DNA from 3 places in the Ottowia pentelensis genome. Region 2 is predicted to be linked to each of the others. Evidence: predicted binding sites of a transcription regulator. Region 2 holds the regulator's gene; each other region holds the start of a gene.
The links. The regulator sigma-54, encoded in region 2, starts transcription at its own class of promoters, with help from an activator protein. The targets are predictions, from matches to a motif close to TGGCANGNAANCTGCTTT.
Positions count from the first base shown of each region.

Region 1 (3,270 bases), 3.7 Mb from region 2:
AGGGCTGGTTGTTGGTGCCGGCAAAGGCCAGGCGCACCAGGCGCTGGCTGCCGTCGGGCTCGGTCACGCGCACCCGGCCCGAACCCTGGATCTGCAGGATCATGGCGTCCACCGGGTCGGCCAGCCAGGCGATCTCGCTGCCGGCCAGCTGGGCGCGCACCTCGGGGCGGGTGTCGATGTCGCGCCGCGTGTACCAGGTCTGGCGCGCGTTCAGGCCGGGCGGCGGGGCGAAGATGGGCACCTGGAAGGCGCCGCCGGGCTGGCGCGCGGCCTCGTACACGGGCTCGAAATAGCTGGTCAGCAGGCCATCCGTGACGCTGCCGTTCAGCGGCTCGACGCGGTAGGGCTGCAGGCGCTGGCGCATCCACTGGCGCTGCTCCTCGGGCGTGGCCAGCGACAGGCGCCGCACCTCGCTGCACAGGGCCTTGAAGGCGGCCGGCGGGCGCTCGCAGCTTTTCAGCCAGGCGTTCCAGGCCTCGTAGGTGGCGTCCTGGTCGAAGCCCGGCAGGTCGGCCCAGCGCACCGGCACCCAGCGGCTGCCCGGGCGCTGCAGCGCCGGCCCGGTGGGCACGCTGTCGGGCGTGGCGGTGAGTGGCGGCAGGGGCGACTCGGCGCCTGCGGCCGGCACGCTGGGCGCCGGCGGCTTGAGCGCGCAGCTGGCCAGCGTTCCTACAATGGCGGCCATTGCCAAAACACGGACTCCCCGCGACATGACGATCCTGATTCTCGAAGCACTGGGCGTGCTGGTGCTGTTTTTGCTGATGATCTGGTGGACCATGTTTTCGGGACGCAAGAAGGGCGAGTTGCCGCCCAGTGAATCGTCGGAACAGCGGGACGAAGGCCCCAAGGGTCCGCCAGCCTGAACGACTCAGGGCGCGCGGCGCCGAGTCGATGGACTGGCTCGCGCCATTATGGTTCCAAGCTCGGCCTGCACGGCGCGGGGCGGTGCAGGCCCGCGCGCGCACCACATCGGTGCAGCGGGGTGATCGGTGGTCACGTCGCTGGCGTTTCGCACCAAGTTCGATTTTCATAGCGTCCAGCCCTTTTCCATCAAGCGCTGCGGCGCTTCCACCTTCATTCATTCTTCCTCTTCGGCGCGCTTGGCACGCTAGTTGCTGAGCTCTGCTTGCAAGCACGGCACCCGCCGTGGCTTCCAAGCGGTTCGGGGACAGGCCCCGGGGAGAAGATGGTGACTCGATCCAGACTGGTGATGGTGGGCAACGGCATGGCGGGCGTGCGCACGCTGGAAGAGCTGCTGAAGATCGCGCCCGATCGCTACGACATCACGGTGTTCGGCGCCGAGCCGCACCCCAACTACAACCGCATCCTGCTGTCGCCGGTGCTGGCGGGCGAGCAGCAGCTGTCGCAGATCGTGCTGAACGACTGGAGCTGGTATCGCGAGCACGGCATCCAGCTCCACGCCGGCTGCACGGTGACCGCGGTCGACCGGCGCCGGCGCCTGGTGCGCGGCGTGACGGCCGCCGGCCAGGCCATCGAGGCCGGCTACGACCGCCTGATCCTGGCCACGGGCTCCAAGCCCTTCATGCTGCCGATCGCCGGCAGCGAGCTGCAGGGCGTGCTGGCCTACCGCGACATCGCCGACACCGAGGCCATGATCGATGCGGCGGCGAAGTACCAGCACGCCGTGGTCATCGGCGGGGGGCTGCTGGGCCTGGAGGCCGCCAACGGCCTGATGAAACGCGGCATGCAGGTCACCGTGGTGCATGGGGCAGAGTGGCTGATGGAGCGCCAGCTCGACCGCGTGGCCGGGCAGATGCTGCAAAAGGCACTGAGCGAGCGCGGCATGCGGTTTTTGATGCAGGCGCAGACCCAGGAGCTGCTGGGCAACGAGGCCGACCGGGTGCGGGCCGTGCGCTTCAAGGACGGCAGCGAGGTCCCCGCCGACCTGGTGGTGATGGCCGTGGGCATACGCCCCAACACGGCCCTGGCCGAGTCCATGCACCTGCATGTGAACCGCGGCATCGTCGTGGGCGACACGCTGCAGACCACCACCGACGCGCGCATCTACGCCGTGGGCGAATGCGCGGCGCACCGGGGCATCGCCTACGGCCTGGTGGCGCCGCTGTTCGAGCAGGGCAAGGTATTGGCGAATCACCTGGCGGAGTTCGGCATCGGCCGCTACCCCGGCTCGCAGACCTCCACCAAGCTCAAGGTCACGGGCATAGACCTGTTCTCGGCCGGCGATTTCATGGGTGGCCCGGACACCGAGGAAATCCTGCTCAGCGACCCCGCCAGCGGCCAGTACAAGAAGCTGGTGCTGAAGGACGACAAGCTGGTCGGCGCCTGCCTGTACGGCAACACCGTGGACGGCAGCTGGTACTTCAAGCTGCTGCGCGATGCGCGGCCGGTGAGCGACATCCGCGCCACGCTGATGTTCGGCGAGAGCAACATCGGCGAGGGCGGCCACGCCGGCCAGAGCCAGGCCGCCGCCATGCCCGACACGGCCGAGGTCTGCGGCTGCAACGGCGTGAGCAAGGGCGCGATCTGCAAGGCCATCAAGGACAAGGGCCTGTTCACGCTGGACGAGGTGCGCAGGCACACCAAGGCCAGCGCCAGCTGCGGCTCCTGCACCGGCCTGGTGGAGCAGATCCTGATGGCCACGGTGGGCGGCGCCTACGCCGCCACGCCCAAGACCAAACCGGTCTGCGCCTGCACCGACCACGGCCACCAGGCCCTGCGCGACGCGATCCGCACGCACCATCTGCTGTCCAAGGAGGCGGTGTTCGCCTTCATGGAATGGAAGACGCCCGACGGCTGCCCCAGCTGCCGCCCGGCCGTCAACTACTACCTGCTGAGCACCTGGCCCAAAGAGGCGCAGGACGACCCGCAAAGCCGCGCCATCAACGAGCGCAGCCACGCCAACATCCAGAAGGATGGCACCTACAGCGTGATCCCGCGCATGTGGGGCGGCGAGACCACGGCCGATGAGCTGCGCCGCATTGCCGACGTGGTGGACAAGTACCAGATTCCCACGGTGAAGGTGACGGGCGGCCAGCGCATAGACCTGCTGGGCGTGAAGAAGGAAGACCTGCAGAACGTCTGGAACGACATCGGCATGCCCAGTGGCCACGCCTATGCCAAGGCGCTGCGCACCGTGAAGACCTGTGTGGGCAGCGAATGGTGCCGCATGGGCACGCAGGACAGCACGCAAATGGGCAAGGATTTGGAGCGCGCCTTTGTCGGCATGCATGCACCGCACAAGCTCAAGTTCGCCGTCAGCGGCTGCCCGCGCAACTGCGCCGAGAGCGG
Region 1 covers NZ_OZ224513.1:222,254-225,523, reverse strand. Annotated here, with positions in the region: gene mltA (murein transglycosylase A) at 1-778, opposite strand, end outside; gene ACWHMB_RS01075 (hypothetical protein) at 711-863, shown strand; gene nirB (nitrite reductase large subunit NirB) at 1,187-3,270, shown strand, end outside.
Region 1: nirB (nitrite reductase large subunit NirB) is a predicted target of sigma-54. The motif match lies at 1,102-1,119, and genes of this name have one in related genera.

Region 2 (3,270 bases):
CTGCGCCGTCAGGTCGACGCGAAAGCTCTGGCGTGGCGTGAACCAGTCTTCCCAGGCCACGCCGGCGGCCAGCGCGTACAGATCCTGCTCGCCCTGATACGGCGCGTGCGCCAGCTCCACCAGCACGCGTTGCGCCAGGCGGCTCATCAGGTTCAGGCGCAGCACGCAGGCCCAGTCGCCGCGCACGCGCACGCCGCCGCGCAGCGTCAACAGCTCGTCGCCGACCAGGCCGGTGAGGCCGTGCACCTCGTCGGCCAGATAGTCCTCCACGCCGCCGGCGCAGGGCAGGAACAGGGTCAGCGTGGTCATGCGGTTGCATCGGCCATTGAGGCGCAGCGCTGCAGCTGGTGCAGAGCGGCCATGGGAATCGGGGTGACGCGGCGCGTGGCCGGGTCGATGAAGACGATGCCGGTCTTGCCGCGCGCCACCTCGCGGCGTTGCGCCGTCTCGGTCATGCAGAACACCAGATCGAAGCCGTAGCGGTTGAAGTCGGCCGGCTGCATCTGCACGCGCAGGGTTTCGCCATGAAAGGCCTCGGACTTGTACTGCGCCAGCATGTCGCCGACCACGATGGCGGTGCCGTCGACGTGGCCCTCGCGGTAGCCCAGCGACTGGAAAAAGCGCAGCCGCGCCTCGGACACCAGGCTCAGCAGCTGGGCGTTGTCCAGGTGCCCGCCCTGGTTGACGTGGCTGATGTAGACCTGCAGCTCGGTGGCAAAGCCGAAGCGCGCCGGGAGGTCGAAAACGATGCGGGCCATGGGGGAAACAGCGGTCTAAAGCTGCTTGCGCAGCGGGGTGGGGGCGATCTTCATCGCCTCGCGGTACTTGGCCACGGTGCGGCGCGCGCAGTCGATGCCCTGCTCCTTCAGCATCTCGGCCAGCCGCTGGTCGGACAGCGGGCGGCGCGGGTCTTCGGCGGCGATGAACTGCTTGATGAGCGCGCGCACCGCGGTGCTGCTGGCGTTGCCGCCGGCCTCGGTGCCCAGGGCCGAGCCGAAGAAATACTTCAGCTCGAAGGTGCCGCGCGGCGTGGCCATGTACTTGGCGGTGGTCACGCGCGAGATGGTCGACTCATGCACGCCCAGCGCCTCGGCCAGCTCGCGCTGCACCAGCGGGCGCATGGCCAGCTCGCCGTGGGTGAAGAAGCTGCGCTGGCGCTGCACGATGGCCTCGCTCACGCGCAGGATGGTGTCGAAGCGCTGCTGGATGTTGCGGATGAACCAGCGCGCCTCCTGCAGCTGCTGGCTCAGCGCCGCATGGCCGCCGCCCTCCTTGCCGCCGCGCAGCGCGCGCGCGTACAGGTCGTGCACGCGCAGGCGCGGCAGCACCTCGGGGTTGAGCTGCACGCGCAGGCGCTGGCTCGCGCCGCTGGCCGAGACGATGACGTCGGGCACGATGACGTTGTGCTCGACATCGGCAAAGCGCCGGCCGGGCTTGGGCTCCAGCGTGGCGATCAGGGCCATGGCGGCGCGCACCGCGGCCTCGTCCTGGCCGCTGGCCTGCGCCAGGCGGCGCAGGTCGCGGCGGGCCAGCGCGTCCAGCGCCTGGGGCTGGGCCAGCAGGGCCAGCGCGGCGCGAGCGCTGGCCTGGGTGGCGGGCGGCAGCGCGGTGTCGGCCACAAGCGCCTTGAGCTGCAGCGCCAGGCACTCGGGCAAGTCGCGCGCACCCACGCCGGCCGGCTCCATCGACTGCAGCAGCTTGAGCGCGAAGCTGAAGCGGTGCACCAGGGTGTCGAGCGCGTCCAGCTCGTCGCTGTCGTCCACCAGGGTGGCGGCCAGTTGCGCCAGCGAGTCCTCCAGGTAGCCGTCCTCGTTCAGCGACTCGATCAGAAAGCGCAGTACCGCCGCGTCCTCGGGCGCCAGCCGCAGCGCCAGCATCTGGGTGTGCAGGTGGGCGGCCAGCGACTCGTGCGGCGCGTCGCGCTCGCCCGGCTCGCGCTCGTCGCCGCTCGCGCCGGGGCCGGCGGCGTCGCCCCATTCGCGGTCGCTGGGCGCGTCGGCGCCATCGCCCTCCCAGTCGTCCGGCCAGTCCTGTTTGGACTCGAATTCGGCTTCAGCGCCCGTCGAATCAGCGCCAGCAGCTTCCGAATCGATAGCGTCGCGGGAGTCGGCGGCCTCGCGCTCGCGCGGCTCGCGCGCGGGCTCGGGGGGCTCGGCGTCGGCGTGTTCGTCCTCGCGCTCCAGGAAGGGGTTGTCCAGCAGCATCTGCTCGACCTCGCTGGCCAGCTCCAGCGTGGACAGCTGCAGCAGGCGGATCGACTGCTGCAGCTGCGGCGTCAGCGCCAGTTGCTGCGAAACGCGAAGGGAAAGCCCGGGTTTCACCGCGTACTGCCCGCCCGGACTCAGAGCCGGAAATGCTCGCCGAGATAGACCCGGCGCACGTCCGGGTTCGCCACGATGTCGGTGGGCGTGCCGGTGGCCAGCACGCGCCCCTCGGTGATGATGACCGCGTGGTCGCAGATGCCCAGCGTTTCGCGCACGTTGTGGTCGGTGATCAGCACGCCGATGCCGCGCGACTTGAGGAAGGCGATGATGCGCTGGATCTCGATCACGGCGATCGGGTCGATGCCGGCAAAGGGCTCGTCCAGCAGGATGAAGCGCGGCTGCGTGGCCAGCGCGCGGGCGATTTCGACGCGCCGGCGCTCGCCGCCCGACAGCGAGGGCGCGGGCGAGTCGCGCAGGTCCTGCACGTGCAGCTGCTCCAGCAGCTCGGTCAGGCGCCGCTCGATCTCGGTGCGGCCCAGCGGGTGGCCGTCCTCGCCGTGCTGCAGCTCCAGCACGGCGCGCACGTTCTCGGCCACCGTCAGCTTGCGAAAGATCGAGGCTTCCTGCGGCAGGTAGGACAGGCCCAGGCGCGAGCGCCGGTGGATCGGCATGTGCTCGACCGCCTGCTCGTCGATGCGGATGCTGCCGGCGTCGGCGCGCACCAAGCCAACGATCATGTAGAAGGAGGTCGTCTTGCCGGCGCCGTTGGGGCCCAACAGGCCCACCACCTCGCCGCTGGTCACGTCCAGCGACACGTCGTGCACCACGCGGCGCGCGCCGTAGTTCTTGCGCAGCCCGCGCACCTGCATGCGGCTGCGGGCGCCGTCGGCCGGGGCGCTGCGGGTGGTCAGGTTCACTGCGCGGGTCCGGTGGGCGGCAGGCCCTGCGCCGGCTGCAGCGGCAGCGCGGCCGGCGCCGGCTGGCTGGCCGCGTTGCGCGGTGCCAGCACCGCGCGCACGCGGCCGCTGCCGGCGGCGGGCGTGCCGGCCTGGTGGGGCGCGCCCTC
Region 2 covers NZ_OZ224513.1:3,941,723-3,944,992, reverse strand. Annotated here, with positions in the region: gene ACWHMB_RS19225 (THUMP domain-containing class I SAM-dependent RNA methyltransferase) at 1-309, opposite strand, end outside; gene ACWHMB_RS19220 (acyl-CoA thioesterase) at 306-758, opposite strand; gene rpoN (RNA polymerase factor sigma-54) at 774-2,321, opposite strand; gene lptB (LPS export ABC transporter ATP-binding protein) at 2,342-3,073, opposite strand; gene lptA (lipopolysaccharide transport periplasmic protein LptA) at 3,118-3,270, opposite strand, start outside.

Region 3 (3,270 bases), 2.2 Mb from region 2:
CGACCGCGTCGTTGATCAGCGCGTCCTCGAGCGCTTCCAGGCTGAGCTGCCGGCGCTGCAGTTCGTCATACAGCGCTCCCGAATCGTCGGTCGACCGGCGCTCGAGCTCGCCCGAGGCGTTGACGGTGACCGGCGTCGACGTCGGAGCGGCAGCAAACAGTGCGTCCACGTCGATCGGCTCGCCGGCACTGGCGAGGATGACGCCGCGCTCGATCAGGTTTTCCAGTTCGCGCACGTTGCCAGGCCAGGGATGGTGGCGCATGGCGTCGAGCGCGCGGTCGGTGAACCCGGTGACGCGCTTGTCGTGCAGCGCGCAGAAGCGTTGCAGCAGGTGCAGCGCCAACGGCTCGATGTCGTCGGCGCGCTCGCGCAGCGGCGGAATGCGGATCGGATAGACGTCGAGCCGGTACAGGAGATCGCGCCGGAAGCGACCGGCGGCGACCGCGGCCTCCAGATCGACGTTGGTCGCGGCGATCACCCGAACGTCCACCTTGCGCACCTGCGTGGCGCCCAGGCGTTCAATTTCGCCATGCTGCAGCACGCGCAGCAGCTTGGCCTGCGCGGGCAGCGGCAGCTCGCCCAGCTCGTCGAGCATCAGCGTGCCGCCGTTGGCGCGCTCGAAGCGGCCGGGTCGCGCAGCACCGGCACCGGTGTAGGCACCTTTCTCGGCGCCGAACAGTTCGCTTTCGATCAGCTCGCCCGGCAGCGCCGCGCAGTTGACCGCGACGAACGGCTTGTCCGCGCGCGCGCTCATCGCATGCAGTGCGCGCGCGAAGCGCTCCTTGCCGACGCCGGTCTCGCCGGTCAGCAGCACCGTCACCTGGGTCACGGCGGCCTTGCGCAGCAGGTCCACCGCGCCCGTGAACGCCTTGGAGCGGCCCACCAACGGGCCCAGATCGTCGGCGGGTTCGAGCGAGGAGCGCAGCGTCTCGACCTGGGAATGGAGGTCCTCCAGGCGCACCAGCAGCGAGTCGGCGTCGTAGTCGCGGGCCATGGCCTCGCCGTCGGGCCAGTCGGCGAGCGGGCGGCCCTCGATGCGGCAGTGCGCATCGCCGCAGGCGCAGCAGGCGACCTCCTTGTACAGCACGGGGCGGCCGAAGAACGCGCTGGTGTAGCCCGAGGCATAGCCGAGCAGCATCCAGCACACCGGTTCTGCCTGGGGACCGAAGTCGCGCACATGGGTTTCCACCTCCCAGGAATGGTCCCAGCGGAAGATGCCGTGGTAGCGGCCCTGGTCGACGTCGGCCTCGAAGCGCTCCGCCGTGACCTGCACGGCGCCCTCGAGCATGTGCAGCTGCGGGCCGACGGCGAACATTTCGAACAAGGACGCCTCGCTGCGCACCTGGCGCGCCAATGCCGCATCGCGCTCGCCGGCGGCGTAGCCGGAACGCATCAGCACGCGGCGCGTCGTCTCGCGGCCGATGGTCTGCATCAACTCGCGTCGCAGCGATCCCAGGGCCGCGGCATGGATCAGCACCATGCGCTGGCCGGCGAGCCAGATGCGCCCGTCGCCGGCCGAAAAGTGCACCAACCGACGCAGATCCGCGTCTGAGGGCAAGGGAGGGAGGGCATCCTCGATCATGAATCGATTATCGATAATGAATTCAACCCTGTCCATGCCGCGCGAATCGAGTATTGATCAATTCATCAAGCCGATATTTTTGGATTTCATGATTTGATGAAAAAACGAGAGTCAATATCACCAGAAAATCAGGGAAAACCCGATATGAAATCTCGCATTATTTATTTTTGACCTGGGTTTATTTCGGGGTTTTCCCTGAAATTATCGATATTTTTGAGGATTCCCCTGGTCGTGGCATGGCTCATGCATTCATTGTCGGTGCATTGTGCCGAGCCTGACCCATGACCCCGATCGACCTGTCCCTGGAACTGCCCGCCTGCGATCCGTCGCGCAGATACGTGAGGCCTCTTGCCCCGCGTGCCGACGGGTTGGTGGCGTTCGAATTCTCGATCGGCTGGCCCGAATTGGCGGTGGAACTGCTGTTGCCCCGTCCGGCCTTTGCCGAGTTCTGTGCCGCCAACCGGGTGCAGCAGCTCGACGCGCCTTCCCCGAATCAAAACCCTCAGGAGACCCGCGAATGAACATCGATCTGCAAGCGCGCGAGATCAAGCCCCAGCGCAACACCTTTGCCCGCGTGGCCAAGTACACCGGCGACAAGCCGGCATCGCGCTACCACGAGGCCACCTTGGGCATCCAGCCCACGGCCAACTTCGACTACCGCCCCACCTGGGAGCCCGAATTCGAGCTGTTTGATGCTGGCCGCACGGCCGTCAAACTGGCTGACTGGGATGCCCTGCGCGACCCGCGCCAGTATTACTACGCCAACTGGACCATGGCCCGCGCGCGCCAGCAAGAGGCGATGGAGTCCAACTACCAGATTGTCGAGTCGCGCAACCTGATCGCCAAGACCAGCGATGCCCTGCGCGCCAAGGCGGTCGAGGTGCTGATGCCGCTGCGCCATGTGGCCTGGGGCGCCAACATGAACAATTGCCAGGTGTGTGCACGCGGCTATGGAACGGCCTTTACCGCCCCGGCCATGATGCACGCCATGGACCAGCTAGGCGTGGCCCAGTACCTGACCCGCCTGGGCCTGGCGCTGGGGGAGCCCGGCGCCCTGGAGGCGGGCAAAAACGCCTGGCTGCAAGACCCGCGCTGGCAGGCGCTGCGCCGCTTCGTCGAAGACACCCTGGTCGTCAACGATCCGTTCGAGCTGTTCATGGCGCAAAACCTGGCGCTGGACGGCCTGCTGTTCCCGCTGATCTACACCCATTTTGTCGATGACCAGTTGGCCTTGCAGGGCGGCACCGCAGTGGCCATGCTCACCGCCTTCATGCCCGAGTGGCATGACGAGGGTGCGCGCTGGGTCGATGCCGTGGTCAAGGTCGCGGCGGCGGACAACGCCGACAACCTGGCGCTGATCAGCGGCTGGTACCGGCACTACGCCGACCTGGCGCAGGCCGCGCTGGCGCCCGTGGCCAGACTGGCGCTGGGCAACGACGGCGAGGCCTTGCTCGATGACGTGCGTGCCACCCTCGATGCCCGTGCCCGCAAGGCCGGCCTTGCCAGGAGCGTCGCATGAACGCCCCGGTCGTATCCAACGTCTTCATCGCCTTCCAGGACAACGAGGAAGCCCGCCCGGTGGTCGATGCCATCCTGCACGACAACCCCAGCGCCAGCGCCCGGCGCTCGCCCGGCCTGGTCAAGATCGACGCGCCCAGGCGCCTCGTGATTCGCCGGGAGACCATCGA
Region 3 covers NZ_OZ224513.1:1,778,475-1,781,744, forward strand. Annotated here, with positions in the region: gene ACWHMB_RS08645 (sigma 54-interacting transcriptional regulator) at 1-1,582, opposite strand, end outside; gene ACWHMB_RS08650 (phenol hydroxylase subunit) at 1,864-2,103, shown strand; gene ACWHMB_RS08655 (phenol hydroxylase) at 2,100-3,101, shown strand; gene ACWHMB_RS08660 (MmoB/DmpM family protein) at 3,098-3,270, shown strand, end outside.
Region 3: ACWHMB_RS08650 (phenol hydroxylase subunit) is a predicted target of sigma-54. The motif match lies at 1,815-1,832, and genes of this name have one in related genera.